DNA from 2 places in the Cupriavidus sp. Agwp_2 genome. Region 1 is predicted to be linked to the other one. Evidence: predicted binding sites of a transcription regulator. Region 1 holds the regulator's gene; the other holds the start of a gene.
The links. Region 1 encodes LexA, which represses DNA repair genes until DNA is damaged. Its sites were predicted from a motif close to ACTGTATNNNNATACAGT; they were not measured.
Positions count from the first base shown of each region.

Region 2: a site for LexA is predicted at 12,022-12,039, ahead of imuA (translesion DNA synthesis-associated protein ImuA). Genes of this name have one in related genera too.

Region 1 covers NZ_CP088083.1:2,212,825-2,227,898, reverse strand. The annotation lists gene LPA45_RS10480 (methyl-accepting chemotaxis protein) at 1-1,567, shown strand, start outside; gene LPA45_RS10475 (enoyl-CoA hydratase/isomerase family protein) at 1,681-2,769, shown strand; gene LPA45_RS10470 (NADPH-dependent FMN reductase) at 2,928-3,491, shown strand; gene dusA (tRNA dihydrouridine(20/20a) synthase DusA) at 3,764-4,741, shown strand; gene LPA45_RS10460 (hypothetical protein) at 5,620-5,898, shown strand; tRNA gene LPA45_RS10455 (tRNA-His) at 6,001-6,076, shown strand; gene LPA45_RS10450 (hypothetical protein) at 6,232-6,681, shown strand; gene LPA45_RS10445 (hypothetical protein) at 6,718-6,888, opposite strand; gene lexA (transcriptional repressor LexA) at 7,002-7,658, opposite strand; gene LPA45_RS10435 (asparaginase) at 7,948-8,940, shown strand; gene rpsF (30S ribosomal protein S6) at 9,051-9,425, shown strand; gene priB (primosomal replication protein N) at 9,503-9,802, shown strand; gene rpsR (30S ribosomal protein S18) at 9,806-10,084, shown strand; gene rplI (50S ribosomal protein L9) at 10,116-10,568, shown strand; gene LPA45_RS10410 (replicative DNA helicase) at 10,765-12,156, shown strand; gene LPA45_RS10405 (DUF47 domain-containing protein) at 12,348-12,974, shown strand; gene LPA45_RS10400 (inorganic phosphate transporter) at 12,988-13,995, shown strand; gene LPA45_RS10395 (C40 family peptidase) at 14,069-14,740, opposite strand; gene LPA45_RS10390 (hypothetical protein) at 14,788-15,074, opposite strand, start outside.
Region 2 covers NZ_CP088084.1:864,574-879,647, reverse strand. The annotation lists gene LPA45_RS21735 (carboxyl transferase domain-containing protein) at 1-1,261, shown strand, start outside; gene LPA45_RS21730 (acetyl/propionyl/methylcrotonyl-CoA carboxylase subunit alpha) at 1,341-3,356, shown strand; gene LPA45_RS21725 (hydroxymethylglutaryl-CoA lyase) at 3,377-4,246, shown strand; gene LPA45_RS21720 (sigma-54-dependent Fis family transcriptional regulator) at 4,592-6,481, shown strand; gene LPA45_RS21715 (aldehyde dehydrogenase family protein) at 6,750-8,168, shown strand; gene LPA45_RS21710 (transporter) at 8,223-9,143, shown strand; gene LPA45_RS21705 (PQQ-dependent dehydrogenase, methanol/ethanol family) at 9,180-11,321, shown strand; gene LPA45_RS21700 (PaaI family thioesterase) at 11,459-11,899, shown strand; gene imuA (translesion DNA synthesis-associated protein ImuA) at 12,091-13,023, shown strand; gene LPA45_RS21690 (DNA polymerase Y family protein) at 12,956-14,524, shown strand; gene LPA45_RS21685 (error-prone DNA polymerase) at 14,521-15,074, shown strand, end outside.

The DNA.
Region 1 (15,074 bases):
GTTCAAGAACACAACCATCGGAGCCAGATTGTGGTTCCTGACGATCGTTACCAACTTGTTGATTCTGATTGTCGGCGCAGTCGGTTGGCTCGGCATGTCGCGCAGCAACGATGCCACGCGCCAGATCTATTCGCAGCAATTGTCGGCCGCGGTGCATCTTGCCGAAGCGCGCTCGAACCAACTGCTGGTGCGTGTGTTGCTCGACCAGGCCACCTTTGCCACAGACCCCTCCGATGCCAGGGCCCGCGCCGCGACCGCCGAGGGCTTTGCGCGCGATTCCGAGAAGGCATGGAAGGCTTACCTCGCGCTGCCGCGCTCGGCCGAAGAGAGCAAGCTGGTCGATGATGTCACCGCCAAGCGCGAGGCATTGTTCAAGCAAGGCGTGGCCCCGATGATCGCAGCGCTGCACGCGGCCGATCGTGATGCGGTGATGCGGTACGTGCTCGAGGAAATCCCCAGGCGCGACATCGCCTTCACCGCGGTCAATGCCGAACTCAACAAGCTGCAGCTCGCCGGCGCGAAGGAGGTCTACGAAGCGTCGCAGCATCGCTATCGCAACCTGTTCACGACGTCGGTTATTGCACTGGTGCTGGGCCTGGTGTTCAGTACGGTGGTGGCGTGGCGCCTGCGCGGTTCGATCGTGCGGCCGCTCGACATTGCCATTACGCGCTTCGACAGGATCGCCGGCGGCGACCTGAGTGCCCAGGCAGCGACCAGCGGTGGCACGCATGCCGATGAGTCGGCGCGCAACGAAACGGCGCGCATGCTCGGCATGCTGGGCCGGATGCAACACAGCCTGGTGGCGATGGTGGGTGACGTGCGCGGCGGCGCCGACGCGATTGCCTCGGCCAGCAAGCAGATCGCCAGCGGCAATGCCGACCTGTCGCAGCGTACCGAGCAGCAGGCCGCATCGCTGGAAGAAACCGCATCCAGCATGGAAGAGCTGACCAGCACCGTGCGCCAGAACGCCGACAGCGCACGCGAGGCGCGCACGCTGGCCACTGACGCGAGCGCGCTGGCCGAGCGGGGCAGCGAGGCGGTGTCGCGCGTGGTCGATACCATGCGCTCGATCGACGGCAGTTCGAGCAAGATCGTCGACATCATCGACGTGATCGAGAAGATCGCGTTCCAGACCAATATCCTGGCGCTCAATGCCGCTGTCGAAGCGGCGCGCGCCGGCGAGCACGGCCGCGGCTTCGCGGTGGTGGCGGGCGATGTGCGCGACCTGGCGCAGCGCTGCGCCAGCGCGTCCAAGGAAATCCGGACGCTGATCGGCACTTCGGTGGCGAACGTGCGCGAAGGATCGGGATTGGTCGACGATGCCGGCCGTGCCATGCAGGACATCGTCGACGCGGTGCGGCGCGTGAGCGGCATCATTGGCGATATCAGTGCGGCGTCGGACGAACAGTCGCACGGCATCGAGCAGGTCAACGTGGCGGTGTCCCAGATGGACAGCATGACCCAGCAGAACGCGGCGCTGGTGGAGCAGGCCGCCGCCGCGGCTGCCTCGCTGGAAGACCAGGCCCAGCGCCTGACCTCGTTGGTGGCGACATTCAGGCTGGCCTGAGCGACCGCCCGCGGCGCCCGTGCAACGCCTGTGCATGCGCCGCAAGCTGCCCATGGGGTACGCCTGCCGGTGCGACTGGCGTAAAATCGCCAGTTGCATTGGAGGAGTAAGACATGACTGAATTCGTCACGACCGAGGTCCATGGTGGCATCGGATACCTGACGCTGAATCGTCCGCAGGCGCTCAACGCGCTGTCGCTGGACATGATCCGCGCCATCACCCAGGCGCTGCAGGCGTGGGCTTCGGCGCCCGAAGTGGTGGCAGTCGTGGTCGCCGGGGCCGGCGGCAAGGCGTTCTGCGCCGGCGGGGATATCCGCTACTTCCACAAGGCGGCGCATGAAGGCGATCCGCTGCTCGACCGGTTCTTTGTCGAGGAGTACGCGCTCAATTTCCTGATCCACCGCTACGCCAAGCCTTACATCGCGCTGATGGACGGCGTGGTGATGGGCGGCGGCATGGGCATCTCGCAAGGGGCCCGGTTGCGCCTGGTCACCGAGCGCACCAGGATGGCCATGCCCGAAACCAATATCGGCCTGTTCCCCGATGTCGGCGGCGGATGGTTCCTGGCACGCACGCCTGGCCATATCGGCGAATACCTCGGGCTGACCGGCACTGCGATCAACGCGGCCGATGCGCTGTACGCAGGCCTGGCCGATGCCTACCTGCCGGGCAACCGACTGGCCGAGCTGGTCGATTCGCTGCGCGCGCAGCAGTTTGCCAGCTGCGATGCCGTCCTCGCGCATATCGAAGGCTTCACCGCGCCGCATCGCGCTGACTGCCTGCCTGCGCAAAGTACGCTCGCGGGCCTGTCCGCACAGATCGACGATCTGTTCGCCGGCAATACCGCGCAGGATATCCTGGCGGCCATCAGCGATGCGCCGGGCGACTGGGCCGCGCAGACCGCTGCCATGCTGCGTAGCCGCTCGCCGTTGATGCTGTGCGTGTCGCTGGAGCAGATCCGCCGCGCGCGCGGCATGTCGCTCGAAGATGAACTGCGCATGGAACTGGACATGATGTATTACGTGTTCCGCAAGGGCGACGGCGTCGAGGGCATCCGAGCGCTGGCGATCGACAAGGACCACAACCCGCGCTGGCAGCATGCCCGGCTGGATGAGGTTGGCCGCGAGACAGTCCAGTCGTTCTTCGACAGCCCGTGGCGTACGGAAGACCATCCACTCGCCGCGTTGGGAAAGGGCGCCTGATCGGTCCGTCCAACCGCCGGCGGCCGCGCGCGCCGCCCCCCTCACGGCAGGCCAGTCGCGACTCGGGTAGAGTGGTGGCTGGACCGGCGCGGGCAGCCATGGCAACCATGGCGCCTGCGCCGTCCGCTTCAACTGTCCACGCAGACAAAGGAGCCGTGATGAGCAATCCTCGTGATGTCGTTGTACTGGTGGGAAGCCTGCGCAAGGAGTCATATAACCGCAAGCTGGCCAAGGCGGTGATCGCGCAAGCGCCGGCACAACTCAAGCTGGAGATCGTCGAGATCGGCGACCTGCAGCTCTACAACCAGGACCTGGACGACAAGCCGCCCCAGACCTGGGCCGCATTCCGCGACCGCGTGCGCCGCGCCGATGCGGTGCTGTTCGTCACACCCGAATACAACCGCTCGGTCCCCGCGCCACTGAAGAATGCCATCGACGTGGGCTCGCGTCCGTACGGCAAAAGCGTCTGGGACGGCAAGCCTGCCGCCATCATCAGTGCCTCGCCGGGAGCAGTCGGCGGGTTTGGGGCCAATCATCACCTGCGGCAGTCGCTGGTGTTCCTCAATATGCCGATCCTGCAGCAGCCCGAGGCGTATATCAGCGGCGTCGACAAGCTGTTCGACGAGCAGGGCGGCATTGCCAACGAATCGACGCGGGGCTTCCTCGACAAATTCCTGACCACGTTCGGCGCGTGGATCGACAAGACTGCGGCCGCGCGATGATCTCGCGGGCAACCGGCCCGGGGCGCTACTGAAGGTTGGTGCCCCCCGGCGAAAGATCTGCCGGGGTGGTAAACTGATGCGCCTTCCGAAAAGCCGCGATACCGCTGCGGCTGCATTGTGTGCGACGCCCCCGGCGCACGGGAGCTGCCTCCACCGGGCGCTGTTGATATCTACGAGTAGCATGAGGATTGGCCACGCCGATCCGTTCCGAAATGACCCATTTTCAAGGTAAACCTGCCGCGGCAAGTCCGCGCCGCGTATCCGTGGCGCCGATGATGGATTGGACTGACCGCCATTGCCGCACCTTCCACCGCCAGCTCAGCCGCCATACCTGGCTGTACACCGAGATGGTGACCACCGGTGCGCTGCTGCATGGCGACGTGCCGCGCCACCTGGATTTCGATGCGGCAGAGCACCCGGTCGCGCTTCAGTTGGGCGGCAGCGAGCCGGCCGACCTAGCCGAGGCAGCCAGGCTGGGCGAGCAATGGGGCTACAAGGAGGTCAACCTGAATTGCGGCTGTCCGTCCGAGCGCGTGCAGCGCGGCGCCTTCGGCGCCTGCCTGATGGCGGAGCCGCAACTGGTCGCCGATTGCGTGAAGGCAATGCGCGATGCGGTCAGCATCCCCGTAACGGTGAAACATCGCATCGGCATCGATACGATCGAGCACTACGATTTTGTGCGCGATTTTGTCGGCACGGTCGCGGAGGCGGGGTGCGACACATTTATCGTTCATGCGCGCAATGCCATCCTGAAAGGCCTGAGTCCGAAGGAAAACCGCGAAATCCCGCCGCTGCGTTATGAAGTGGCCTATCAGTTGAAGCAGGAATTTCCGCAACTGGAGATCCTGATCAATGGTGGCATCGTCACCCATGACGAGATGGCGCGGCATCTGCAACACGTCGACGGCGTGATGATCGGCCGCGAGGCGTATCACCAGCCCTATGTCCTGGCCGAAATGGATAAGCGCTTCTACGGCGATGCTGATGCGCCGGTACGGTCGCGGCTGGATGCCGAGCTATCGATGCAGCGCTATATCGGCGACCTGGTCGAACGCGGCGGGTATATGGGTGCGGTCACTCGGCATATGCTGGGGCTGTACCGCGGCATTGCCGGAGGGCGCGGCTGGCGCCGTGTGTTGTCCGATGCGAAGCGCATGCATGCCGCACGCACGCGTGCCGATGTCGATGCGCTGTTTGAAGAGGCGCGCGCACACCTGCGTCCCCTGGCGTCAGAACCGCTGGCGGCATAAAGCAAGCCGCGCTGAACGACGCCGCCACATAGCGCTTGAGTGCTTGCTCTAACACCGAATCGTCAAATTGTGCAGGGATTCCCGAGGGTTGCGCGCGCGACACTTGCGATGCCAATTCGGCCGGTAACTGGCGTCTGCAAAGGGATTCCCCTAATTCGCCGAGGCAGGGCACTTTTTTACACTGTGCCCTGCCCTCGAATACAGGGCTTTCTTCAACTGATTATTCAGCCCGCCTCGGCGGGCTTTTTTTCGTCGGCGCGTTTTGCGCTCTTCGTTTACCCGAATGGTGCAATTGCCGGATGACAGTTACATTGCAACGGCCTTCAGGGCATTTGAGATCGCTAAAGTTAAGAGTCCGCGCTGCGGACTCTTTTTTTGATCTTTCGCGATCGCGCCAGTCGAGCCGGTTTGACCGGGCTGCCCGGAAAAGAGTTCCACCGGTCACGCTGCGGCGGGAGGGCTATCGCGATGTATGGCTGATGCCCACATCCAGCGTTCCATAGGTCGTGATTCCCGACTCCCGTCCATCGGCTCCGCCGCCCGCACAGGCTGCCAGCGCCGCCACCATTCCCAGCAGCGCCAAGACTCCCGCCAGACGTCCAGGCATTGTTCTCATGCTCCATCCTCGCAATATTCCTGAAAATGGTTTGGCCATGACCAATGCGCGAGGTTCCAGCGAACCTTGCTGTCAAACCAAGCAAACTGCGGGGAAGGAAGCAAGAGCCCTGCAGGGGTAGGGGCTTTGCACGCCATATGCTGTGCCGCTTGGTGACTTGCCGCTATGGTCTGTCGCGCCTGCGCGCTGTGGCCCCGTCTGGCTAGCTGGCCTGCGTGCTACGATTCTTCGCATCGCCACAGGCGAAGGGACGGCAGTAAGCGTGGAAAAAGCGAACGCAAACAACGAAGAGTCATTCGGCGAGGTGTTTGAGGACTTCAGGCTGGTCTGGGTCGCCGAGCAACTGCAGGACGGCAAATGGACAGCGCGCTACTGCTGGCACCACGGTATCTCGGAAGGCGCGGGCAGGGCGCTGCAGGAAGCCGTCCTCAATGGCAAGTCACGCCGGCTGCTGGGCCACTTCGACACCGAGGCAGAGACCATCGAAGCCATCAAGCAGGCGGTGTTGCTGGAGGCCAAGTGGCACCGGCCCAAGGCGTGATGCAGATTCTGAAAAAAATTTGTGCGGGATACTAGCCATCTCGAAAAAGTGTTTGTATAATCTTGGTTTTCGTCGATCAGCGCTTCGCTGATGACCTCTACGGTGGCTGTAGCTCAGTTGGTAGAGTCCAGGATTGTGATTCCTGTCGTCGTGGGTTCGAGTCCCATCAGCCACCCCAGATTGCTTTGCAAACAGCGCCTTTACGGGCGCTGTTTTGCTTTGTAGGCATGTGCGACGCGAGGCTGGTGCGGTCCAGGCTGTTTCGGCGCTGGCTGAACGCTGGTGCTCAGCATCGATGTTCGACATTAGGCGCTAGTGGAGCAGTGACTTTCCATGTCGACCCGCACGCGATCGATGTGGCTCCTGTACCATACGCGCCTTGAATTCCAAAGAGGTCGTATGTTCCTTCGAGCAGCGGTAATTGGCGCTGGCGTGGCAGTGGCCGCGATGATGGCCGGATGCGCCACCGGCACGTCGGAGAAAGATGTTCGCGCGCGCCCGCCGATGCGCTTGTTCACGCCGGCAAAAATGGCCGACGTTGCCAAATGCCTGCGCAACAATCTCGGCGATGACGCCACGGTCGTCAGCCTGCCGGCACAGAACCAGACGGAAATTCGGATCGGTCAGCTAAACGGAGCCGGCGAGTTTGCGTATGCCTATCTGATTTCGCTGACGGCGAAGCCGGATGGCACGGCGGTCGAGCTGCGCAAGACCAATACATGGTTTCCGCAGTTGACGCCTCAGGAACTGGAAACGGAAACCAAGGCGTGCGCGCGTAGCTGACGCGGGGCAGGCCGTTGGTCGGGAAACCGGACCGCTTCAGACGGCCAGCTTGTCCATGGTTTCCAGTTCGAGCATCCTGCAGATCGCGGCCATGCTGCCTACCATAGTCCGGCGCTGTGCGCCCTGATAGACGCGTACGCCCTTGCACTGGCGGAAGGGTACCGGCTTGACCGGGCGGCGGGTGGCGACGTGGTGGATTTGCGGCATGGTTGCACCTCTTTTTCAGGCAAAAGCGGGGTCAACACCCGGCAAGCCGGGCGGCGTCTGCAAAGCAATGGAAGCGGGTGGGTCCGCGCAGGCGCAAGGCCTGCCGTGCCCGGCTAGAAGCCGGAGGATCGGATCAGGCCGACCGCGATGCCTTCCAGCGAAAACTCTTCGCGCCCGGGTTCAACGATGATGTTGGCGAAGTCCGGGTTCTCGGCGATCAGCTCAATATGGCCGCCGCGCCGCTGCAGGCGCTTGACCGTGACATCGTCACCCAGTCGCGCCACCACGATCTTGCCGTTGGGCGCTTCGCTGGCGCGGCGCACTGCGAGCAGGTCGCCGTCGAGAATGCCGGCGTCGCGCATGCTCAGGCCGCGTACGCGCAACAGGTAGTCGGGGCGTTCATCGAAGACCGAGGCGTCGACCTGGTACTGGCGGTCGATATGCTCGGCGGCAAGGATGGGGCTGCCGGCGGCGACGCGGCCCACCAGCGGCAGCGTCAGCTGCAATACGCCGGGTATAGGCAGCGAGAACTGGTCCGGCATTTCTGAATCACTGCGCGAGACCTTCAGGCGAATGCCGCGCGAGGCGCCCGGCGTCAGCTCGATCACGCCTTTGCGGGCCAGCGCGCGCAGGTGTTCTTCCGCGGCATTTGGCGAGGAAAAGCCGAACTCGGCGGCAATCTCGGCGCGCGTTGGCGGGAAGCCGGTGCGGCGGATCGTATTGCGGATCAGATCGAAAATCTGCTGCTGCCGGGGTGTCAGGGTCGCCATGGGATCGCCGTTCCGTGCGGGCGCGCTGGGGGCAGGGCTGGGAGGGCTGCCCCGCAAGCTGGGGCTTTCCGCAAATCCTGCATCCGGCGCGCCGGGCACTGTATGTTTAAACAGTATGCTGTGATTTTATACAGTATCGGCGGCAGCGCAAGCAGAATTTTTTTGGTGGCGCGCGTGGACCGATCGGCCGCGGTGGCGCGGGCCCGCCGGGGGAGGTCCGCCATTACAATCGCGATTCCATCGCCCAGCGCATGCGTTTCCCTTCTTGTCTCCTGAGCCCCCAGCACCTATGACCCAATTGCCTCGCATCGTCGTATTGGCTACCGGCGGCACCATTGCCGGCGCTTCCGGCAACCCCGCCAGCAGCGCGCACTACCAGGCGGCAACCGTGCCCGTGTCGTCGTTGCTGGCGGCGGTGCCGGCGCTGAAGTCGGTGGCGCGGATCGAAGCCGAGCAGGTGGCGCAAGTCGACAGCAAGGACATGACCTTCGCGCTGTGGGCCGTGCTGGCGGCGCGTGTCGAGCACTGGTCGGCGCAGGCGGGTGTGGCGGGCATCGTGATTACGCACGGTACGGATACGCTGGAAGAGACGGCAATGGCGCTGCACCTGACCCAGGCGTGTCCAATCCCGGTGGTGATGACAGCGGCGATGCGGCCGTCCACCTCGCTGTCAGCCGACGGGCCGCTCAACCTGCTTGATGCGGTCCGGGTGGCAGCACATCCGGATGCGCGCGGCAAGGGCGTGCTGGTGGTGCTGAACCAGCAGATCCACGCGGCGCGCGATATTGCAAAGGCGCATACGTCGGCGGTGGATGCCTTTGTGTCCCAGTGCGGGCCGCTTGGCTTGGTGCAGGACGATTTCGTGCGGTTCGCTCGCACGCCCCGGCAGGCCTGGGCGATCGGGCCGATGCCGCGCGCATGGCCGGTGGTTGAGATCGTGGCGAGCTACGCTCAGCCGGGCCGTATCGCCGTCGACGCGCTGGTGCGGGCCGGCGTGGCGGGCCTGGTGGTGGCCGCAGCCGGCAATGGTTCGATCCATGAAGTGCTGGCGGAGGCCCTGGTGGATGCCGCCGCCGCTGGCGTGGCGGTGGTCCGCAGTTCGCGTACCGGTGCGGGTCACGTGGCGATCCCGCCGCACCCCAGCCCGTCAGATGGCGTTTTCGTCTCTGCGGCGGATCTGAATCCGTACAAGGCAAGGGTGCTGCTGGCGCTGGCGCTGGCGGCGGATCCTGCCCTGGCCGGCGATCCCGTGCGCCTGCAGGCGGCTTTTGCCAGGGCTTGATGCAGTGGTGCGCTTGCGCGCCAGTCCGTCGCCGAGCTATACTTTAAGGCTATTCAACCTTGCCACACCGGACTCGTGACGCCCGGGTGGCTAATCCAAAAGGAGCGTCAATGCGTCATTACGAAATCGTCTTCATCGTCCACCCGGACCAGAGCGAACAAGTGCCGGCCATGATCGAGCGCTACAAGCAGCTCGTGACCTCGCAGAACGGCAACGTTCATCGCGTGGAAGACTGGGGCCGTCGCCAGATGGCCTACATGATCCAGAAGCTGGCCAAGGCTCACTACGTTTGCCTGAACATCGAATGCGGCAAGGACACCCTGGCTGAACTGGAACACGCGTTCAAGTTCAACGACGCCGTCCTGCGCCACCTGATCGTGCAGACCAAGAAGGCCGAGACCGCTCCTTCGCCGATGATGAAGGAAGTGCAGCGCGAAGAAGCCCGCAAGGCCGCGCAAACGACCACCGAAGGCCAGCCCGCCTGAGTGCGGACTGCGGTGCGAGCCATGGCTGACAGCGTCGGCCACGGCAGCATCGATGGCAAACAGCGAGAGGCCCCGCGTTGAATCAGCTTCGGCTTGCCGCCACCCTGGCGGAACGCGATGCCCTGCGCTTTACCCCGGCCGGGGTGCCCGTCGTGAACTGCATCCTGCAGTACAGCGGCGAGGCCGTCGAGGCGGAAACGCCACGCCAGGTCGAGTTTGCCATCGCAGCGATGGGGATCGGGCCGGTCGGCCAGCGGCTTGAGCGGCTACCGCTCGGCACGCTGCTCGACTGCGAAGGATTCCTCGCTCGCAAGCACCGCAACAGCAAGGCTCTCGTCTTTCACATCACCGGATGTAAAGCATTCGTAAAGGATTGAATCATGGCATTCGTCAAACGTGACAACAAGAACAAGAAGCGCTTCCAGCAACAGAACCCGCTGTTCAAGCGCAAGCGCTTCTGCCGCTTCACCGTGGCTGGCGTGGAACAGATCGACTACAAGGATCTGGACACCCTGAAGGACTTCGTCGGCGACAACGGCAAGATCACGCCGGCCCGCCTGACCGGTACCAAGGCCCACTATCAGCGTCAGCTGGATACGGCAATCAAGCGTGCGCGTTTCCTCGCGCTGCTGCCGTACTCCGACCTGCACAAGAACTGATAGGCCCTAGGTCCGTAACGGAGAAAACACGATGCAAGTCATTCTGCTGGAAAAAGTCATCAACCTGGGCAACCTGGGTGACATCGTCAAGGTGAAGGACGGTTACGCTCGTAACTTCCTGATCCCGTCGAAGAAGGCGCGCCGCGCCACGCAAACCGCGATCGCCGAATTCGAAGTCAAGCGCGCCGAGCTGGAAAAGTCCGCCGCCGAGAAGCTGGCTGCTGCGCAAGCTGAAGGCGAGAAGCTGAACGGCCTGACCGTCCAGATCAGCCAGAAGTCGGGTGTCGACGGCCGTCTGTTCGGCTCGGTCACCAACGCCGACATCGCCGTGGCACTGGAAGGCCAGGGCTTCAAGGTCGAGAAGGCTCAGGTTCGCCTGCCGAACGGCCCGCTGAAGATGGTGGGCGACCACCCGATCAGCGTCGCGCTGCACACCGACGTGGTGGTCGACGTGACCGTGTCGGTGCTGGGCGAGCAGGTCTGAAGACCCGCTGCAGCGGTGCCGGACCCGGCGCCGCGTGAAGCACTGCAAGCAGAAAAGGCAGGAGCCCTGGCTCCTGCCTTTTTTGTTTTCCGCTGGCGCTGGCTGGCAGATGTCCGGCTGTTGTCAGGCAAGTGTCTGGCAAATGTCCGGCGTAGTGCGTCCTCCTGCCAGCGTCCCGCCGTTATAATCCCTCCCCATGAACGCGCCCGTCGCCGACCCCCAACTCGACAACCTCAAGGTCCCGCCGCACTCCATCGAAGCCGAACAGTCGGTGCTCGGTGGCCTGCTGCTGGACAACGCCGCCTGGGACCGCATTGCGGACTTCCTTTCGGAGGCGGATTTCTACCGCTTCGACCACCGGATGATCTTCCAGAGCATCGCCCGGTTGATCTCGGCCACCAAACCGGCCGACGTGATCACGGTCTACGAAATGCTGCAGGTTGCGGGTAAGGCCGAGGAGGTGGGCGGGCTGGCGTACCTGAATTCGCTGGCGCAGAACACGCCCAGCGCGGCCAATATCCGTCGCTATGCGGAAATCGTGCGCGAGCGTGCGGTGCTGCGCAAGCTGGTTACCGTGGCCGACGACATCGCCTCGGCCGCCTTCGCGCCCAAGGGCCGCGAAGTGCGCGAGCTGCTGGACGAAGCCGAGTCCAAGGTCTTTGCGATCGCCGAGGAAGGCTCGCGTGGCCAGCAGGGCTTCCAGGAAATCCAGCCGCTGCTGACGCAGGTGGTTGAGCGTATCGACGAGTTGTACCACCGCGACAGCACCAGCGACGTGACCGGCGTGCCCACGGGCTTCGTGGACCTGGACCGGATGACCAGCGGCATGCAGGGCGGCGACCTGATCATCGTGGCGGGCCGCCCGTCGATGGGTAAGACCGCGTTCTCGCTGAACATTGGCGAGCATGTGGCGGTGGAGCAGGGCCTGCCGGTAGCGGTGTTCTCGATGGAAATGGCGGGCACGCAGCTGGCCATGCGTATGCTCGGCTCGGTCGGCCGGCTGGACCAGCACCGGCTGCGTACCGGCCGGCTGCTGGATGAAGACTGGCCGCGCCTGACGCATTCCATCCAGCGCATGAACGATGCGCAGTTGTTCATCGACGAAACCCCGGCGCTGAACCCGATGGAACTGCGGGCCCGCTCGCGCCGCCTGGCGCGGCAGTGCGGCCAGCTCGGCCTGATCATCATCGACTACCTGCAGCTGATGTCGGGCTCCGGCGGCGGTGAGAACCGCGCGACGGAAATTTCAGAAATTTCACGTTCGCTGAAGGGTCTGGCCAAGGAACTCAACTGCCCGGTGATCGCGCTGTCGCAGCTGAACCGAAGCCTGGAACAGCGCCCCAACAAGCGCCCGGTGATGTCCGATTTGCGCGAATCCGGCGCTATCGAACAGGATGCCGACGTAATCCTGTTCATCTACCGCGACGAAGTCTACAACTCGGATTCGCAGGACAAGGGCACCGCCGAAATCATTATCGGCAAGCAGCGTAACGGCCCGATCGGCACGGTGCGGCTGACCTTCCTGGGCCAGTTCACCAAGTTCGACAACTTCACCGGCGGCCCGGCCTTCTTCGACAACGACACCTGACGAAGTCAAGCCGCCTGCGAGATCGCGGCGTATACCGTCTCGTCTGTGCCAAATTGGCGGGCAATGTCCGCGTAACCCTGTAAAATATTGCGCTTTGATGACAGCCGCCTAACCGGTGGCTGTCATAACACGCGTTCGTTCAATCTGTAACACATCAGCAGCGCTACACGCGCCGCCTTAAGGAACATTCCATGTTCGGCCGATTCATGCCCACTGAGGGCAAGTTCTTCGAATATTTCAACCAGCATGCCGACTGCGCGGTGACCGCCGCCCACGAGCTCCAGGCCCTGGTCAACGACTTGCCCAACGCCGAGGCGCATGCCCGCCGCGTCCAGGCCACCGAGAAGAAGGCCGACCGGATCACGCACGACACCATCGACCTGCTGCACAAGACCTTCATCACGCCGCTGGACCGCGACGAGATCCACAAGCTCATCACGACCATGGACGACATCCTGGACCTGATGGAAGACGTGGCCGAAACCATCTCGCTGTACGACGTGACCAACCTGACCGACGAGGCGCTGCGCCTGGCCGCGATCTGCGTGCAGTGCTGCGACCAGGTCAAGATCGCGGTAGGCCTGCTCGAGGACATGGGCAACGCCAGCACCATCCTGAAGACCGCCCAGCAGATCGACCAGCTCGAGTCCGAGGCCGACCGCGTGATGCGCTCGGCCATGTCGAAGCTGTTCCGCGACGAGACCGATGTCAAGCGCCTGATCAAGCTGAAGGCCATCTACGAACAGCTCGAGACGATCACCGACAAGTGCGAGGACGTCGCCAACATCATCGAAGGCATCGTCCTGGAAAACGCCTGAGGCGGCAATCGGCATGCAGACCATTCAAATGAGCCTGTGGGTGATCGCCTTGCTGGTGGCGCTCGCGCTGCTGTTCGACTTCATGAACGGCTTCCACGACGCGGCCAACTCGATCGCCACGGTGGTGTCCACGGGCGTGCTCAAGCCGCACCATGCGGTCGCGATGGCGGCGATGTGCAACGTCGTCGCGATCTTCGTCTTTCACCTGAAGGTGGCGGCCACCGTAGGCACCGGCACCATCGATGTCGGGATCGTCGACCACTACGTCATCTTCGGCGCCCTGGTCGGGGCGATCGCCTGGAACGTCATTACCTGGTACTACGGCATCCCGTCGTCGTCGTCGCACGCACTGATCGGCGGGCTGGTGGGCGCGGCGGTGGCCAAGGCCGGCACCGGTGCGCTGGTCGGCAGCGGCCTGCTGAAGACCGTGGCCTTTATCCTGATCTCGCCGTTCCTGGGCTTCCTGCTGGGCTCGATCATGATGGTGATGGTGGGCTGGACCTTCTTCCGCACTCCGCCGTCGCGTGTAGACCGCTGGTTCCGCCGGCTGCAGCTGGTGTCGGCCTCGCTGTACAGCCTGGGCCATGGCGGCAATGACGCGCAGAAGACCATCGGCATCATCTGGATGCTGCTGATCGCCAGTGGCCACGTGATGGCTGGCGGCCAGCCGCCGACCTGGGTGATCGTGAGCTGCTACGTGGCCATCGGCATGGGCACGCTGTTCGGCGGCTGGCGCATCGTGCGCACCATGGGACAGAAGATCACCAAGCTCAAGCCGGTGGGCGGCTTCTGTGCCGAGACCGGCGGGGCGCTGACGCTGTTCTTTGCCTCGGCGCTGGGCGTGCCGGTGTCGACCACGCATACGATCACAGGGGCCATCGTCGGCGTCGGTTCTGCGCAGAAGATGTCCGCGGTGCGCTGGGGCGTGGCCGGCAATATCGTGTGGGCCTGGGTGTTGACGATTCCGGCATCGGCCTTCATGGCGGCGATCGCATGGTGGATCGGGCGCCATATCCTGTAACGCGGGATTGGGCGGTCATGCAAAAAGCCAGGCAGCTGCCTGGCTTTTTTTTGTTTGCCCGCGTGCCGGGCGCTCAGCGGTTGGCGAAGGCGGCGATGGGGTCGTCGTCGTCAGGCAGTGGGGCCGGTTCTGGTACCAGCGGGGCCGGCGCAGGGACTGGTGTAGCTGGCGGGGGCAGGTTGATCGCGCCGGAAACCACCCGCCGCGCGCCGTTGTAGCGCGAGGCCCAGTAGGGCTTGCCCATGTCCTCCAGCCGCACGGTGCCGCCAGACGACGGCGCATGGACAAAGCGGTTCTGGCCGACATAGATGCCGACGTGCGAGTTGGCGCGTCCGGTGGTGTTGAAGAACACCAGATCGCCTGAAGCGACTTCGCTGCGGTCGAGCGTGCTGCCGCGGGTCCCCATGGCTTCGGTGGTGCGCGGCAGGTTCACGTTGGCGGCACGGGATACCACATAGCGCACCAGTCCACTGCAGTCGAAGCCGGAGTCCGGCGTGTTGCCACCATAGCGGTAAGGCGTGCCGACCAGCGACATCGCCTGGATCGAGATTTCTTCCAGCCCGGCGCTCGGATCGACCATGGGCTTGCCGGGCGTGCGTGGCAAGCTGCCATGGCGAGAGGGAGGGGAACTGGCGCACGCTGCCAGCAGCAGCGCGGTGGCGCATAGCAGCGGCAGGCCGGCCCGGGCAAGCAGGCCTGGCGGTGCGGGAGGATGGGAAGAACTATGGGTACGGCGCAATGGCATCCTTGGATTCCGGTCGCCGGCCTGCCGGCGCACCGGAAACCTTGCCGCTACCAGCGTAGCTGGGCGTTGCGCGTACCGGTGCTGACCTTGATCGACTTGGCCTGGCCCTTGTAACTGGCTTCGATATTGTAGCTGCCTTCTGGCGCACGTATCAGGCAGCGGGGGCCGGCGGCGCGGAAGGTAGCGACCTCCTGTTCGTCGCGTACCAGCTTGACGGCAACATCGGACAGGAACTCGCCCGCGGTGCCCTGGGTGAACAGGATGCCGATATTGAAATCCTTTTCGCGCGCGGCAAGCGCCTGGCGCTCGTCTTCGGCGACACCGCCGCAGACAT
Region 2 (15,074 bases), on a different replicon from region 1:
GTATTATCCGATCACGGTCAAGAAGCATGTGCGCGCGCAGGAGATCGCCGAGCAGAACAACCTGCCGTGCATCTACCTGGTCGATTCCGGGGGCGCCAACCTGCCCAACCAGGACGACGTGTTCCCCGACCGCGACCACTTCGGCCGCATCTTCTACAACCAGGCCAACCTGTCCAAGCAGGGCATCCCGCAGATCGCGGTGGTGATGGGTTCCTGCACCGCAGGTGGCGCCTACGTGCCGGCGATGAGCGACGAGTCAATCATCGTCAAGAACCAGGGCACCATCTTCCTGGGCGGGCCGCCGCTGGTGAAGGCCGCCACCGGCGAGGAAGTCAGCGCCGAGGACCTGGGCGGCGCCGACGTGCATACGCGCCTGTCCGGCGTGGCCGACTACTTCGCGCAGAACGACCACCACGCGCTGAGCCTGGCGCGCAATATCGTGCAGCACCTGAACCGCCGCAAGCCGGACCAGATCCGCCTGCACGAGCCGGCCGAACCGCTGTACCCGGTGGAAGAACTGTACGGCGTGATCCCCACCGACACGCGCAAGCCCTATGACGTGCGCGAGGTGATCGCGCGCATCGTCGACGGCTCCGAGTTCGACGAGTTCAAGGCGCGCTACGGCACCACGCTGGTATGCGGCTTCGCGCGCATCTGGGGCTACCCGGTCGGCATCGTCGCCAACAACGGCATCCTGTTCTCCGAGTCGGCGCTGAAGGGCGCGCACTTTATCGAGCTGTGCTGCCAGCGCAAGATCCCGCTGGTGTTCCTGCAGAACATCACCGGCTTCATGGTGGGGCGCAAGTACGAGAACGAAGGCATCGCCCGCAACGGCGCCAAGATGGTGACCGCGGTGGCGACGGCGCAGGTGCCCAAGTTCACCGTGATCATCGGCGGCTCGTTCGGTGCCGGCAACTACGGCATGTGCGGCCGTGCCTATTCGCCGCGCTTCCTGTGGATGTGGCCGAACGCGCGCATCTCGGTGATGGGCGGCGAGCAGGCCGCGAGCGTGCTGGCGACGGTGCGCCGCGATGGCATCGAGGGCAAGGGCGGCAAGTGGAGCGCGGAAGAGGAAGACGCCTTCAAGCAGCCGATCCGCGACCAGTACGAGCACCAGGGCCACCCGTACTACGCCAGCGCGCGGCTGTGGGACGACGGCGTGATCGATCCCGCGCAGACGCGCACGGTGCTGGGGCTGGGCCTGTCGGCCAGCCTGAACGCGCCGATCGAGGACATGAAGTTCGGCGTCTTCCGTATGTAATTCGGCATGTAATCCTGCCCTCCAGGTATCCCAGAATCGTTGTCAAGAACGCTCCCCGCGAGGAGCGAAAGGCGAAGTCATGTTCACCAAAGTCCTGATCGCAAACCGCGGCGAGATCGCCTGCCGCGTGGCCGCCACCTGCCGCCGGCTCGGCATCCGCACCGTCGCGGTGTACTCGGATGCCGACGCCAATGCACGCCACGTCGCCTTCTGCGACGAGGCGGTCCATATCGGCGCCGCCGCCGCGCGCGACAGCTACCTGCGCGCCGACCACATCATCGAGATGGCGAAGGCGACCGGCGCCCAGGCGATCCACCCGGGCTACGGCTTCCTGTCCGAGAACGAAGCCTTCGCCGAGGCCTGCGCCGCGGCCGGGCTGGTCTTCATTGGCCCGCCGGCCTCCGCCATCCACGCCATGGGCAGCAAGAGCGCGGCCAAGCAGTTGATGGAAAAGGCGTCGGTGCCGCTGGTGCCGGGCTATCACGGCGAAGACCAGGACGCGGCGCTGCTGCGCCGCGAGGCCGACCGCATCGGCTACCCGGTGCTGCTCAAGGCCAGCGCGGGCGGCGGCGGCAAGGGCATGCGCGTGGTCGAGTCGGGCGATGGCTTCGAGGCCGCGCTGGCGTCGGTCAAGCGCGAGGCCAGCGCCAGCTTCGGCGACGACAAGGTGCTGGTCGAGAAGTACCTGACCCGCCCGCGCCATATCGAAATCCAGGTGTTCGCCGATACCCACGGCAACTGCGTCTACCTGTTCGAGCGCGACTGCTCGGTGCAGCGCCGCCACCAGAAGGTGCTGGAAGAGGCGCCCGCGCCGGGCATGACAGAAGAACGCCGCCGCGCCATGGGCGAAGCGGCAGTCGCCGCCGCCAAGGCGGTGGGCTATGTCGGCGCCGGCACCGTCGAGTTCATCGCCAACCAGGATGGCTCGTTCTATTTCATGGAGATGAACACGCGCCTGCAGGTCGAGCACCCGGTCACCGAGATGATCACCGGGCAGGACCTGGTCGAATGGCAACTGCGCGTCGCCGCCGGCGAGCCGCTGCCGCTCACGCAGCAGCAACTGCGCATCGACGGCCATGCGCTGGAAGCGCGCATCTACGCCGAGAACCCCGACAAGCAGTTCCTGCCCTCCACCGGCACGCTGCGCTTCCTGCGCACGCCGCCGGCGGTGCAGTTCATGCGTGGCGAAGATGCGCATGGCCCGGCCGGCATCCGCATCGATGCCGGCGTGCGCGAAGGCGACACCATCAGCCCGTACTACGACCCGATGATCGCCAAGCTGATCGTCTGGGGCAAGGACCGCGACGAGGCGCTGGCGCGCATGCGCCAGGCGCTGGCGGCATACCATGTGGTCGGCCTGTCGACCAACGTGGCGTTCCTGCAGCGGCTGGTGTCGTCGCAGGCGTTCCGCACCGCGGACCTCGATACCGGCCTGATCGAGCGCAACGAGAGCGAACTGTTCCCGCTGCCTGAGCCGGTCGGCATCGACACCGTCGCGCTGGCGGTGGCTGCGCTGCTGGACCGCGAAACGCGCGAGCGCCGCATCGACGCCGCCGACCAGCATTCGCCGTGGACCCACGGCGGTGCCTGGCGGCTGAACGGCAGCGCATCGCGGCAGCTGCGCTTTGGCTACGGCGACCAGGTGCTCGACGTGACGCTGCACGTCAACGCGCGCGGCAGCACCCTGGCCTACGCTGGCGAGTCTGTGCCATTCGCCGCGGTATGCAAGGCCGACGATATCCGCATCGATCTCGGCACGCGCCGCGTGCACGGGCACGTGCATGCGGAAGCGGACGACTTCCACGTCTTCGCCGCGGGCCGGCAGGTGCTGCTGGGCTGGATCGATCCGCTGTCCCACGCCGGCGAAGCCGAAGGCGAGGGCGGCAAGCTGACCGCGCCAATGCCGGGCAAGGTCATCGCGGTGATGGTCGAAGCCGGCAGCACCGTCACACGCGGCACGCCGCTGCTGGTGATGGAGGCGATGAAGATGGAGCACACCATCAGCGCACCGGCCGACGGCGTGATCAGCGAAGTGCTTTACGGCGTAGGCGAACAGGTGACCGAGGGCGCGCAACTGCTCGCGTTCGGTACCTGAAACACTGACGGAGACGACACATGCATGCGGACAAGGTCAAGGTCGTTGAAGTCGGCCCGCGCGATGGCTTGCAGAATGAGAAGAGCCTGATCCCCACCGAGACCAAGGTGGCGTTGATCGACCAACTCACCGACGCGGGCTTCCCCAATATCGAAGTGGCATCGTTCGTCTCGCCGAAGTGGGTGCCGCAGATGGCCGACGGTGCGCAGGTCATGGCTGCGATCAGGCGGCGGCCCGGCACCATCTACTCTGCGCTGACGCCGAACATGAAGGGCCTGGAAGGCGCGCTTGCGGCGGGCGCCGACGAGGTCGTGATTTTCGGCGCGGCCAGCGAGGCGTTCTCGCAGAAGAACATCAACTGCTCGATCGCCGAGTCGATGGCGCGCTTCGAGCCCGTTGCCGCGGCCGCCAAGGCGAAGGGCGTGCGGCTTCGCGCCAGCGTGTCGTGCGCGCTGGGCTGCCCTTACCAGGGCGAGGTGCCGATCGATGCCGTGGTCGACGTGGTGAGGCGCATGCGCGAACTGGGCTGCGACGAGATCGATATCGCAGACACCATCGGCGTTGGCACGCCAGACAAGGTAAAGGCCGTGATGCGTGCCGCGGCCACGGAATTCCCGCTGGCGCAGCTTTCCGGGCATTTCCACGACACGTATGGGCATGCGCTGGCCAATGTCGAGGCGAGCCTGGAAGCCGGCATCCGCATCTTCCATGCTTCGGTCGCCGGGCTTGGTGGGTGCCCGTATGCGAAGGGCGCGACCGGTAACGTGGCGACGGAGGCATTGCTGCAGCGCCTGGCGAGCCTGGGGATGGAGACCGGGGTTGATCTGGACAAGGTTATTGCGGCTGCCGGACTGATCTCCAGGGCCATCGGCAAGCCGGTACTGCAATAGTCCGAGCGCGGAGGTTGCGCCCTTCTCCCGCGTGCGGGAGGGGGGAGACCACATGTGCAATTCCAGCGTTGGAACGTACCGTCCTGCGTCGCTTTCGCAACCCACCTGTCTCATATTGAGACACCGCCCGCATTATCCTGAGACAGCCTCGCCAAACCTGCCACACAACGCTTGAATTCGCCCGGGGGCTCTCTTAAAGTACCTTTCCAGTTCGCGCCGCCCCAACTACAGCACAGGCAGCGCACATAGATGACCTGGCCGCAACGACGGCCGGGCGTGCCACCGGCATCGGCGCAATTAGCCCTCATACGGCAGCGCGCGACACCGACCACTGGAGACAAGGTAATGCCACCCGCACCGACAAGCCTGCTGTGCGATGCCAACGTTGCACGGCGGGAGTTCCTCGACGGAAAGGACGTGCCCGCCGGCGTCGTGTCCGACCTGATCGTGCGTTCGTGGCAACGTGCCGCGCGCGCGGGCGTGCGTCCCGAGCAGCGCATGCTGTTTTCGGATGTCATCACGCATAGCGAAGTCCGGCGCAGCGAAGAAGAGAACCGCACGCTGATCGAACTGGCCGGCGCCGACATGGAGGTGCTGGCCGGCGCCTTTCCGTCGCAGCAGTGGATCGTGCTGTGCACCAATGCCGAAGGCATGATCGTGTCATCCCACGGGCGCCTGGGCGCGGGGCCGGGCGGGCCGTCGCCGCTGCAGCATGGCCGGCGCATCTGCGAGACCGGCATCGGCACCAACGCGCCCGGCTGCCTGCTGGCTGAGGGCGGCAGCGCCGTCGAGATTCGCCGCGGCGAGCATTTCCTGCATGAACTGGTCGACGTGGTCTGTGCCGCCGCGCCGATCTACGATTGCCACGACCGCCTGATCGGCGTGCTCGATATCACTGGCTTCGGCGTCGACTTGCCGGCCTACGCGGTCAGCCACGTGCGCGCGGCGGCCACGTCGATCGGCAACCGCACCTTTGAGCGGCTGCCTGGCTGCTGCATCGTGCGCCTGCACCACGACCGGCGCATGCTGCATACACCGGCGGAAGGCATCGTCGCGGTCTCCGCCGACGGCGTGATCGTGGCGGCAAACCATACCGCGCGCGACATGCTGCGGCTCGGCAACGCCGAGATCGGCGCGATCGATATCGGCAGCGTCTTTGCCGAAGGCATGTATGGCCCGGGAGGCGCGGTGCAAAGCGTCGTGCGCACGGTCGCCGGCGGGCGCCTGCATGTGTCGGCAAGTGAAACCCAGCGTGCGCGTTCCCCCGGCGCCGCGCCGCGCGCCGACGACACCGGTCCGCTGGCTGGCCACCTGATTGCCGATGCCACGCTGGCGCGCGCCTTCGACAAGGCCAGCATGGCGGTCGGCGCGCAGGTGCCGGTGATCCTGCTGGGAGAGACCGGCACCGGCAAGACCATGCTGGCGCGCGCGCTGCACGAGGCCAGCCGGCCGGCCGGCAGCTTTGTCTCGATCAACTGCTCGGCCATTCCCGAAGGGCTGGCCGAAGCCGAGCTGTTCGGCTATGCCGACGGCGCCTTTACCGGCAGCCGCCGTGGCGGCAGCGCGGGCAAGATCGAGCAGGCCAACCATGGCACGCTGTTCCTGGACGAGATCGGCGACATGCCGCTGGCATTGCAGACGCGGCTGCTGAGCGTGCTGCAGGAGCGCTGCGTAACACGTGTGGGCGCGACCAAGGCGATCCCTGTCGACCTGTCGGTGATCTGCGCCACGCACCGCAGCCTGCCGGAACTGGTGCGGCAGGGCGCCTTCCGCGAAGACCTGTATTTCCGCATCAACGGCATGTCGGTGCGCGTTCCAGCGCTGCGCGACCGCACCGACCTGCCCGAGCTGATCGCGGCGATGCTGCAGACGCTGGCGCGCGGCCGGCGCAAGGCGCTCGACGCCGACGTGATGGCGCTGCTGATGTCGCATCCCTGGCCGGGCAACGTGCGCGAGCTGCACCAGGTGCTGCGCACCGCGGTGGCGCTGTCTGGCCTCAGCGAGGCAATCCGGCGCGAGCATCTCGACGAAAGCTGGCTGGATGCGGCAACACGCGCGACGGTGGCGGACCTGCTGCCCACGGCAGGCCAGCCGATGCTGCTGGCGCAGGCGCAGGACGCGCTGATCCAGCGCACCCTCGACGAACTCAGCGGCAACCGCTCCGAAGCCGCGCGCGCACTCGGCATCTCGCGCGCGACGCTGTACCGCAAGATGGCGCGCGCCAAGATCCGCTAGAACGGTTCTCCCACCTCCCATCCCTCCATCGAACCCCCGCTCGCCACGCCGTGGCAGCGGGGGTTTTTTATTGACCGCCTGTCTTGGCTGTATCGAGACATTGGCTCAGATTGCGACATCCCAGGCAGCCTCGCGACGACGTTGCAGGCGAAAACTGGCGCAAAAACACGCACCTGTGCGCGATTTGGGCGGCGGGCACGGCGCTTGCGTTGCAGGGCATCGCATACCAACAGGGTTCGACCCAAGGATCAACATGAGGAGACAGGCGATGCACGGCAATGCAGGACTGCTGATCAACGGAAAAATCGTGCAGGGCAGCACCACGCTCGACGTGGTCAACCCCGCCACCGGCAAGGTGTTCACCACGGTATCGCGCGCCACCGAGCGCGAGGCCGCCGCCGCGGTCGCTGCCGCCAAGGCCGCGCAACCCGCCTGGGCCGCGCTGGAACTGGCGCAGCGGCGCGCGTTGCTGCTGCGCTTTGCCGACGAGCTGCACGGCAACGCCGAAGACCTAGCCGCCACGCTGGTGCTGGAGCAGGGCAAGCCACTGGCCGAAGCGCGCCAGGAGCTGCAGTTCGCCGCAGCCTTCGTGCGCCATATCGCCGGGCTGGAGCTGCCGGTCTCGCTGGTGCAGGACGATGCCACCCACCGCATCGAACTGCACCACAAGCCGCTGGGCGTGGTGGCCGCGATCGCGGCTTGGAATTTCCCGGTGCTGATCGCCGCCTACAAGCTCGCGCCGGCGCTGCTGATGGGCAATGCCGTGGTGCTCAAGCCCGCGCCGACCACGCCGGTGGCAACGCTGCAACTCGGCGCGATCCTGTCCGACCTGCTGCCGCCGGGCGTGGTCAATGTCATCACCGATGCCAATGACCTGGGCAGCTACCTGACCTCGCATCCCGACGTGGCCAAGGTCTCGTTCACGGGCTCGACCGCGACCGGCAAGAAGGTGATGGCAAGTGCCGGCCCGGGGCTGAAGCGCATCACGCTGGAACTGGGCGGCAACGACGCGGCCATCGTGCTCGACGATGCCGACGTGGCGGACATCGCGCCGAAGATCTTTGGGAGCGCCTTCTACAACTGCGGGCAGGTATGCCTGGCACTGAAGCGGCTGTACGTGCATGCCTCGGTCCATGACGCGCTGTGCGACGCGCTGGCCGACCTGGCCGGGCGCGCGGTGGTCGGCAACGGCGCCGAAGCCGGCGTCACGATGGGGCCGCTGCAGAACGCCATGCAGTACGACAAGGCCGGCCGCTTTCTGGCCAGCGCGCGGCGCGACGGCAAGATCCTGGCGGGCGGTGCATTGCTCAAGGGCGATGGCTACTTCGTCGCCCCGACCATCGTGCGCGATCTGACTGACCGCAGCGAACTGGTGGCCGAGGAGCAGTTCGCCCCGATCCTGCCGGTGCTGAAGTTCGACAGCATCGACGAAGCTGTGGCGCGCGCCAACGGCACGCCCTACGGACTCGGTGGCTCGGTGTGGTCCCGCGACGAAGAGCGCGCCTGTGGGGTGGCGTGGCGTCTCGACGTGGGCACGGCATGGGTCAACCACCACCTGCATTTCGGCCCGCATATCCCGCTGGTGGGCGCCAAGGAGTCTGGCGTCGGCGTGGAATTCGGGCCGGAAGGGCTGGCCGAGTATGCGCAACTGAGCGTGATCAATATCGCGCGGGCACAGGCGGGCTGATGCCGCATGCCCGCCGCCCGGCGGGCCACAGACAAGAAGAAAACCGGAGGAGACATGCATCAAACCAGAACGGCCGGTGGCCGGGGACTGCGCTCGCCTGTACGCAGCGCTGCAGCGCCGGCGGCCGGCTTGGCATTGGCCCTGCTGCTCGGCGCATCCCCCGCGCGCGCCATTGACGTAGACGCGGGCGATTACACCGCATTGCCCGCGGGCACCAATCTCGGCCTGTTGTACTACCAGCATGCGCAGCGCGACCGCGTCTATGCCGGCGGCAACCGCGTCGCGGGCGGCAACCTGGATTCGGACGTGGGCATCGTGCGCTATGTGCGGTTCATGGAAGTCGGCGGCATCACCATCGACCCGCAGTTCCTGCTGCCGTTCGGCAAGCTGCGCGCCACCGACAACCTCAGCGCGCTGGGCAGTGCCAGCGGCGTGGGCGACCTGATCCTGGCGTCGACGGTGTGGCTGGTGAACCAGCCCGACAGGAAGCGCTATTTCGGCATCACGCCGTTCCTGTTCGTGCCGACCGGCAGCTACGACCAGAACCGTCCGCTGAACCTCGGCGAGCACCGCTGGAAGTTTGCGCTGCAGGCAGGCTATATCACGCCGATTACCGACAAGGTCACGCTCGACCTGGTGGCGGACGTCACGGTGTTCGGCAACAACAGCAAGTACGGCCCGAACTCGGCCACGCTCAGGCAGGACGCCCTGGTGCAGGGGCAGGGCTGGCTGCGCTACCACTTCACCGAACGCTTCGATGTGCGCGGCGGGCTGTCGTATGCCTTCGGCGGCGAGACCTCGGTCAACAACGTATCGCGCGACGACCGCACCAATACGTCGAAGTTCCTGGTCGGTTTCGCCTGGTTCCCGGCAGCGACGTTCCAGGTCCTCGGCACCTTCGGCCGCGATATCTCGGTGCGCAACGGGCCGATGGAGAACCTGCGCGCCAACCTGCGCCTGCTCAAGGTGTTCTGACACGCCATATCAAGAAAGAAGACAGAGGAGATCAAGATGCATAGCAACAAGCTACGCCTGTTAGTGAGCGTGATGGCCGCCGCCAGTGTGGCGCTGCCCGCGCCGATGGTATTCGGCGCCGACGGCATCGCCACCACTCGCTCGGCAAAAGCGAACAAGCCGGCCAACGCCGCCGCGCGCGTGGATGGCGCCGCCATCCGCGCCAACGAGGCCGGCACGCCGAACTGGCCCAGTTACGGCCTGGATTACGCCGAGACCCGCTTCAGCAAGCTTGAGCAGGTGAACGCGGGCAACGTCAAGGGCCTGGGGCTGGCGTGGTCCTACGACCTGGAATCAACGCGCGGCGTGGAAGCAACGCCGCTGGTGGTCGATGGCGTGATGTATGTCTCCGCGCCGTGGAGCGTGGTGCATGCCATCGACGCGCGTACCGGCAAGCGCCTGTGGACCTATGACCCGCAGGTGCCGCGCGACCAGGCCTACAAGGGTTGCTGCGACGTGGTCAACCGCGGCGTGGCGCTGTACAAGGGCAAGGTCTTCGTCGGCGCGTTCGATGGCCGGCTGGTGGCGATCGACGCCGCCACCGGCAAGAAGGTCTGGGAGCAGGACACCATTGTCGACCGCAGCAAGTCCTACACCATTACCGGCGCGCCGCGCGTCTACAACGGCAAGGTGATCATCGGCAACGGCGGCGCGGAATACGGCGTGCGCGGCTATATCACCGCCTACGATGCCGAGACCGGCAAGCAGCAATGGCGCTGGTACACGGTGCCGGGCGACCCCGCCAGGCCCTTCGAGAATGAAGCCATGGCAAAGGCCGCGGCCACCTGGGATCCCAGCGGCAAGTACTGGGTCAACGGCGGCGGCGGCACGGTGTGGAACACCATGGCGTTCGACCCCGAGCTGAACCTGATGTACATCGGCACCGGCAATGCCGGTCCGTGGAGCCGCAAGCTGCGCAGCCCGAAGGGCGGCGACAACCTCTACGCGGCCTCCGTGGTGGCGCTGAACCCCGACACCGGCGAATACGTCTGGCACTACCAGGAAACCCCGGGCGACAACTGGGACTACACTTCGACGCAGGACATCATCCTGGCCGACCTGAAGATCGACGGCCAGCCGCGCAAGGTGATCCTGCACGCGCCCAAGAACGGCTTCTTCTTCGTGATCGACCGGACCAACGGCAAGTTCATCTCGGCGAAGAACTTCGTCGACGTCAACTGGGCCTCGGGCTATGACAAGGACGGCCGGCCGATCGAGACGCCGCAGTCGGACACATCGGGCAAGCCGGCGGATATCGTGCCGGGGCCGTTCGGCGCGCACAACTGGCATTCGATGTCGTTCCACCCGAAGCTGGGGCTGGCCTTTATCCCGGCGCAGCACGTGCCGCTGACGCTGGCCGACAACAAGGAGTGGGCCCACAACCAGAAGGACTCGCCGGAGGCGCATCGCGGCGTGGGCTGGAACCTGGGCATGCTGGTCAATGCCGAGCCGCCCAGGAGCAAGCCGATGGGGCGGCTGATCGCCTGGGATCCGCTGGCGCAGAAGGCGGTATGGCACCAGGACCATGCCGGGCCGTGGAATGGCGGCACGCTCGCGACCGCTGGCAACCTGGTGTTCCAGGGCACCGCGGACGGGCGGCTGGTGGCGTATCACGCCGGCACCGGCGAGAAGCTGTGGCAGGCGCCGACCGGCTCCGGCGTGGTGGCGGCGCCGGTGACCTACCTGCTCGACGGCAAGCAGTACGTCTCGGTGGCGGTGGGCTGGGGCGGCGTGTATGGCCTGAGCCAGCGCGGCAGCGACAGGCAGGCGCCGGGGCGGGTCTACACCTTTGTGCTCAACGGCAAGAAGCCGATGCCAGAGTCGGCGCCGTACGCGATGGCGCCGCTGCTGAGCGGGGTGAAGTACGACCCGGCCAAGGTCGCCGACGGGCAGAAGCTCTACGTCAACAACTGCGTCTTCTGCCATGGCGTGCCAGGTGTCGACAAGGGTGGCAATATCCCCAACCTGGCTTATGTCGGCGCGCCGATGATCGAGCACCTGGACAAGATCCTGTTCAACGGGCCGTTCGTGCAGAAGGGCATGCCGGATTTCACCGGCAAGCTGACGGCCGAGGACGTGGTCAAGATCCAGGCGTTCATCCAGGGCACCGCGGACGCGGTGCGGCCTAAGAAGCCCTGACGGGGGCGCGCGCGGGCCGGCGCTGGCCCGCGCGCTTCATGCGTGCAAAAGTGGCTGTTCGCCAAATCGGAATTGCTCAGAGCCGCGAATCGCGAGGAAATACCGCCTGGACAATTTGAGTCGTGGTGAGCAGTGAAATGAAAATCCAATCAACGGAAACCGTGACGGAGGGTGGCGCCGGCGGCGCCCTCGACAACCTCTCCCTCGACAATCCCGCCCTCGAAAGCATCGGTGTCCGCATCACGCAGTGGCGCCCCGATTACGTCGAGCTTGAGCTGCCGGTCACATCCAGCATGCTGAACCGCAGCCGCGTGGTCCATGGCGGCACGATCTGCACGCTACTGGACGCCGCCACCGGCTATGCCGGCCTGTTCTCGGCACCGGGCGAGGCGGCGCGGCATGCGGTGACGCTGTCGCTGACTTCCAACTTCCTGAGCAATGGCACGGGCAGTGTGCTGACGGCGAAGGGCACCGTCGACCGGCGCGGGCGCTCGATCTTCTTCTCGCGCGCGGAGGTCTGGCTCGATGATGAATTGCTGGTGGCGACGGGCGTTGCCACGATGAAGTACCTGAAGTAAGGCGAGGGGGCGTGCCCCTTTCTCCTCGTAAGCGGACGCTCGTCCGCCCGATCCCTTCCTCCGGTGCCCCGCGCACCACCTCGGGTGTCCTTCGCGCGACTACCCCTTGCGCTCGCCTCGATACTGTATAAATATACAGTTATCGTAAATATCCTATGTCTCTCGCTTCCCGCGAGCGATCCCGACTTCACATGCCTGCGCAATCGTACGCAGCCCCGCCCATGGCGGCGGAGGGCCTTCTTTTCCCTGCGCCGACGCCGGCCAGGCCCGCAGCCCCGGCAGCCCACGCTACGCGGCAGCAGGCGCTGTCAGCGCTCGAGCAGCGCTATCCCGGCCTGTGGCGCGCCGGCCAGCTTGGCCGCGCCGGCAGCGCCGCGGTGTGCCCGACCGGGTATGACGCGCTCTCTGCCGAACTGCCCGGCGGGGGCTGGCCGGCCGGCGGCCTGACCGAACTGCTGACCACGCAGGCCGGCGCGGGCGAGTTGCGCCTGCTGCTGCCGGCGCTGCGCGCGCTGGCCGGGGCGGGGCGCCGCATTGCGCTGGTGGCGCCGCCTTGCCTGCCCAATGCGATGGGCCTGGCCGCGGCCGGCCTGCCGGCGCGCCAGCTGTACTGGCTGCGCCCGCCTGCAGGCGCGGCCAAGGGCGCGCAGCAGGCCGACATGCTGTGGGCGGCCGAGCAGGTGCTGCGCAGCCAGGCCTTCGGCGGCGTGCTGGTGTGGCTGCCCACGGCCCGGCCCGGGGCGCTGCGCCGGCTGCAGGTGCTGGCGCAGGCCGGCGACGCGGTGGTGTGGGCGCTGCGCCCGGCCGCGGCGTTGCGCGAGTCGTCGCCAGCGGTGCTGCGCCTGCTGCTGGCGCCGCAACCCGGCAATGCGCTGTCGATCACCTTCCACAAGCGGCGCGGGCCGGTGCGCGATACGCCGTTGCTGCTGCACCTGGGCGGGATGGAGGCAGCCACGCGCACGGCCGCCTGGCCCGTGCCCGCCGGCGCCCCGGCCGCCGCGCGTTCCGTTATGCCTTCGCCTTCTCAGTCTTCTCAGTCTTCTCAGTCTTCTCCCGATGCCGTACTGGATCGCGGTGCACCTGCCGCGCCTGCCCCTGGACGCACTGCAGCCCAACTGGCCTGAGCCCGCTGCTGCCGGCCCATCCTCCGCCACTGGCACGCTGCACCATGCGCTGCCGGTGGCGGTGATGGCGCAGGAGCAGGTGGTGCTGGCCAACGGTCCCGCGATGCAGCTGGGCGTGCGCTACGGCATGCGCCGCGGCGGCGTGCAGGCGCTGTCGGCGGACATCGTGCAGCTGGAGCGCGACCCGGTCGCGGAAGACGCGTTGATGGAAACGGTGGCGCTGGCGCTGCTGCGCTTCACGCCGGCCGTGACGTTCGACGAGGAGCCCGAATCGGCCACGGTGATGCTCGACGTCACCGCCAGCCTGCGCCTCTTCGGCGGCCACCGCGCAATGTGCCGCGCGGTGCGCGCCTGCGTGCGCCAGCTTGGCACCATTGCCCAGGTGGGCAGCGGCCCGACCGCGCACGGCGCCGCCTGGCTGGCGCGCCAGCCGCTGCGGCGCACCCGCCGCGGCGTGGTGCGGCCCGCGCGCCGGGCGGTGGGCATGGCGCGCCTGCACCGGCTGCTCGACCGCCTGCCGGTCGAGGCGCTGCACACGCTGGCCGACCCGGCCTGGCTCGAAGGCATCGGCTGCCGCACGCTGGGCGAGGTGCGGCGCCTGCCGCGCGCCGGCCTGACGCGGCGGCTGGGCCCGGCACTGCTGGCGCGGCTGGACCAGGCCTATGGCGAGATCCCGGCGCGCTTTGCCTGGTACGCGGCGCCGCCCACGTTCGCGCAGCGCATGGACCTGCCGGGGCGCATCGAATCCGCCGAAGGCGTGCTGGCGGGCGCGCAGCGCCTGCTGCTGGCGCTGGCCGGCTGGCTGGCGCTGCTGCAGGCCGGCGTCACGCGTTGCGTGCTGGTGCTGGAGCATGAGCGCTACCGGCGCGGCGTCGATACTGAAGGGACGCCGGTCGCGCTAGGCCTGGCCCAGCCCAGCCGCGATCCCGCGCACCTGTCGCGGCTGCTGCGGGAGAAGCTCGACAAGCTCAGCTTCCACGCCCCCGTCACCGGACTGGCGCTGCGGGTGGAGGCGATGCAGGCGTGCGTGCCGCAAAGCGATGCGCTGTTCCCCGAACCCGGCGGCACGCCGGAAGACCTGGGCCGCCTGCTCGATACGCTGATGGCGCGGCTGGGCCGCGACAACGTGCTGCAGCCGCGGCCGCTGGCGGACCACCGTCCAGAGCGCGCCAACCGCTGGATGCCGGTCGACGAACCCCAGCCCGGCGGCAAGGCGGCCGCCATGCCGGGCCCGCTGCCAGAGCGCCCGCTGTGGCTGCTGCCGCAACCGCTGCCGTTGCCGGTGCAGCAGCACCGCCCCAGCCACGGCGGGCCGCTGGCGCTGCTGAGCCGGCCCGAGCGCATCGAGGCCGGCTGGTGGGACGGCGCGCTGGCCACGCGCGATTACTTCATCGCCGAGCGCGCCGATGGCCTGCGCTGCTGGATCTATCGCGAGCGTCCCGGCCACGGCGCGGACGAGGGCAGCGAGTACCGCTGGTTCCTGCACGGGTTGTTCGCATGACGCCGGTGATCTCTTCGCTGCCCGGCCTGCTGCCGGCGCTGCCCGACTACGTGGAGCTGCACTGCATCTCCAACTTCACCTTCCTCACCGGCGCCTCGCACCCGGGCGAGCTGATCGAGCGCGCCTTCGGCCTGGGCTACCGCGGACTGGCGCTGACCGATGAATGCTCGGTGGCCGGCACCGCGCGCGCCCACGATGCGATCCAGACGCTGCGCAAGCGCCTGCACGATGCGGTGGCACGCAGCGCGGCGCGCGGCGCGGAGGCAGACATCGACGAGCCGCTGCTCGATCCCGAAGGCGACGCCGATACCGACGAGGACGACCCCGCCGCGCACGCCAGCCGCCACCAGCGGCTGCAGGCGCTGGTGGCCGCCGCCGACAGCTTCGCGCTGCTGATCGGCAGCCGCTTCAGCCTGCCGCCGGCCGATGGCGCCGATGATGCCGATGGTGCCGACCGGCCGCCGCTGCGGCTGGTGCTGATCGCCCAGCACCGCGACGGCTTCGGCAACCTGTCCGAGCTGATCACGCTGGGCCGCCGCCGCGCGCAGAA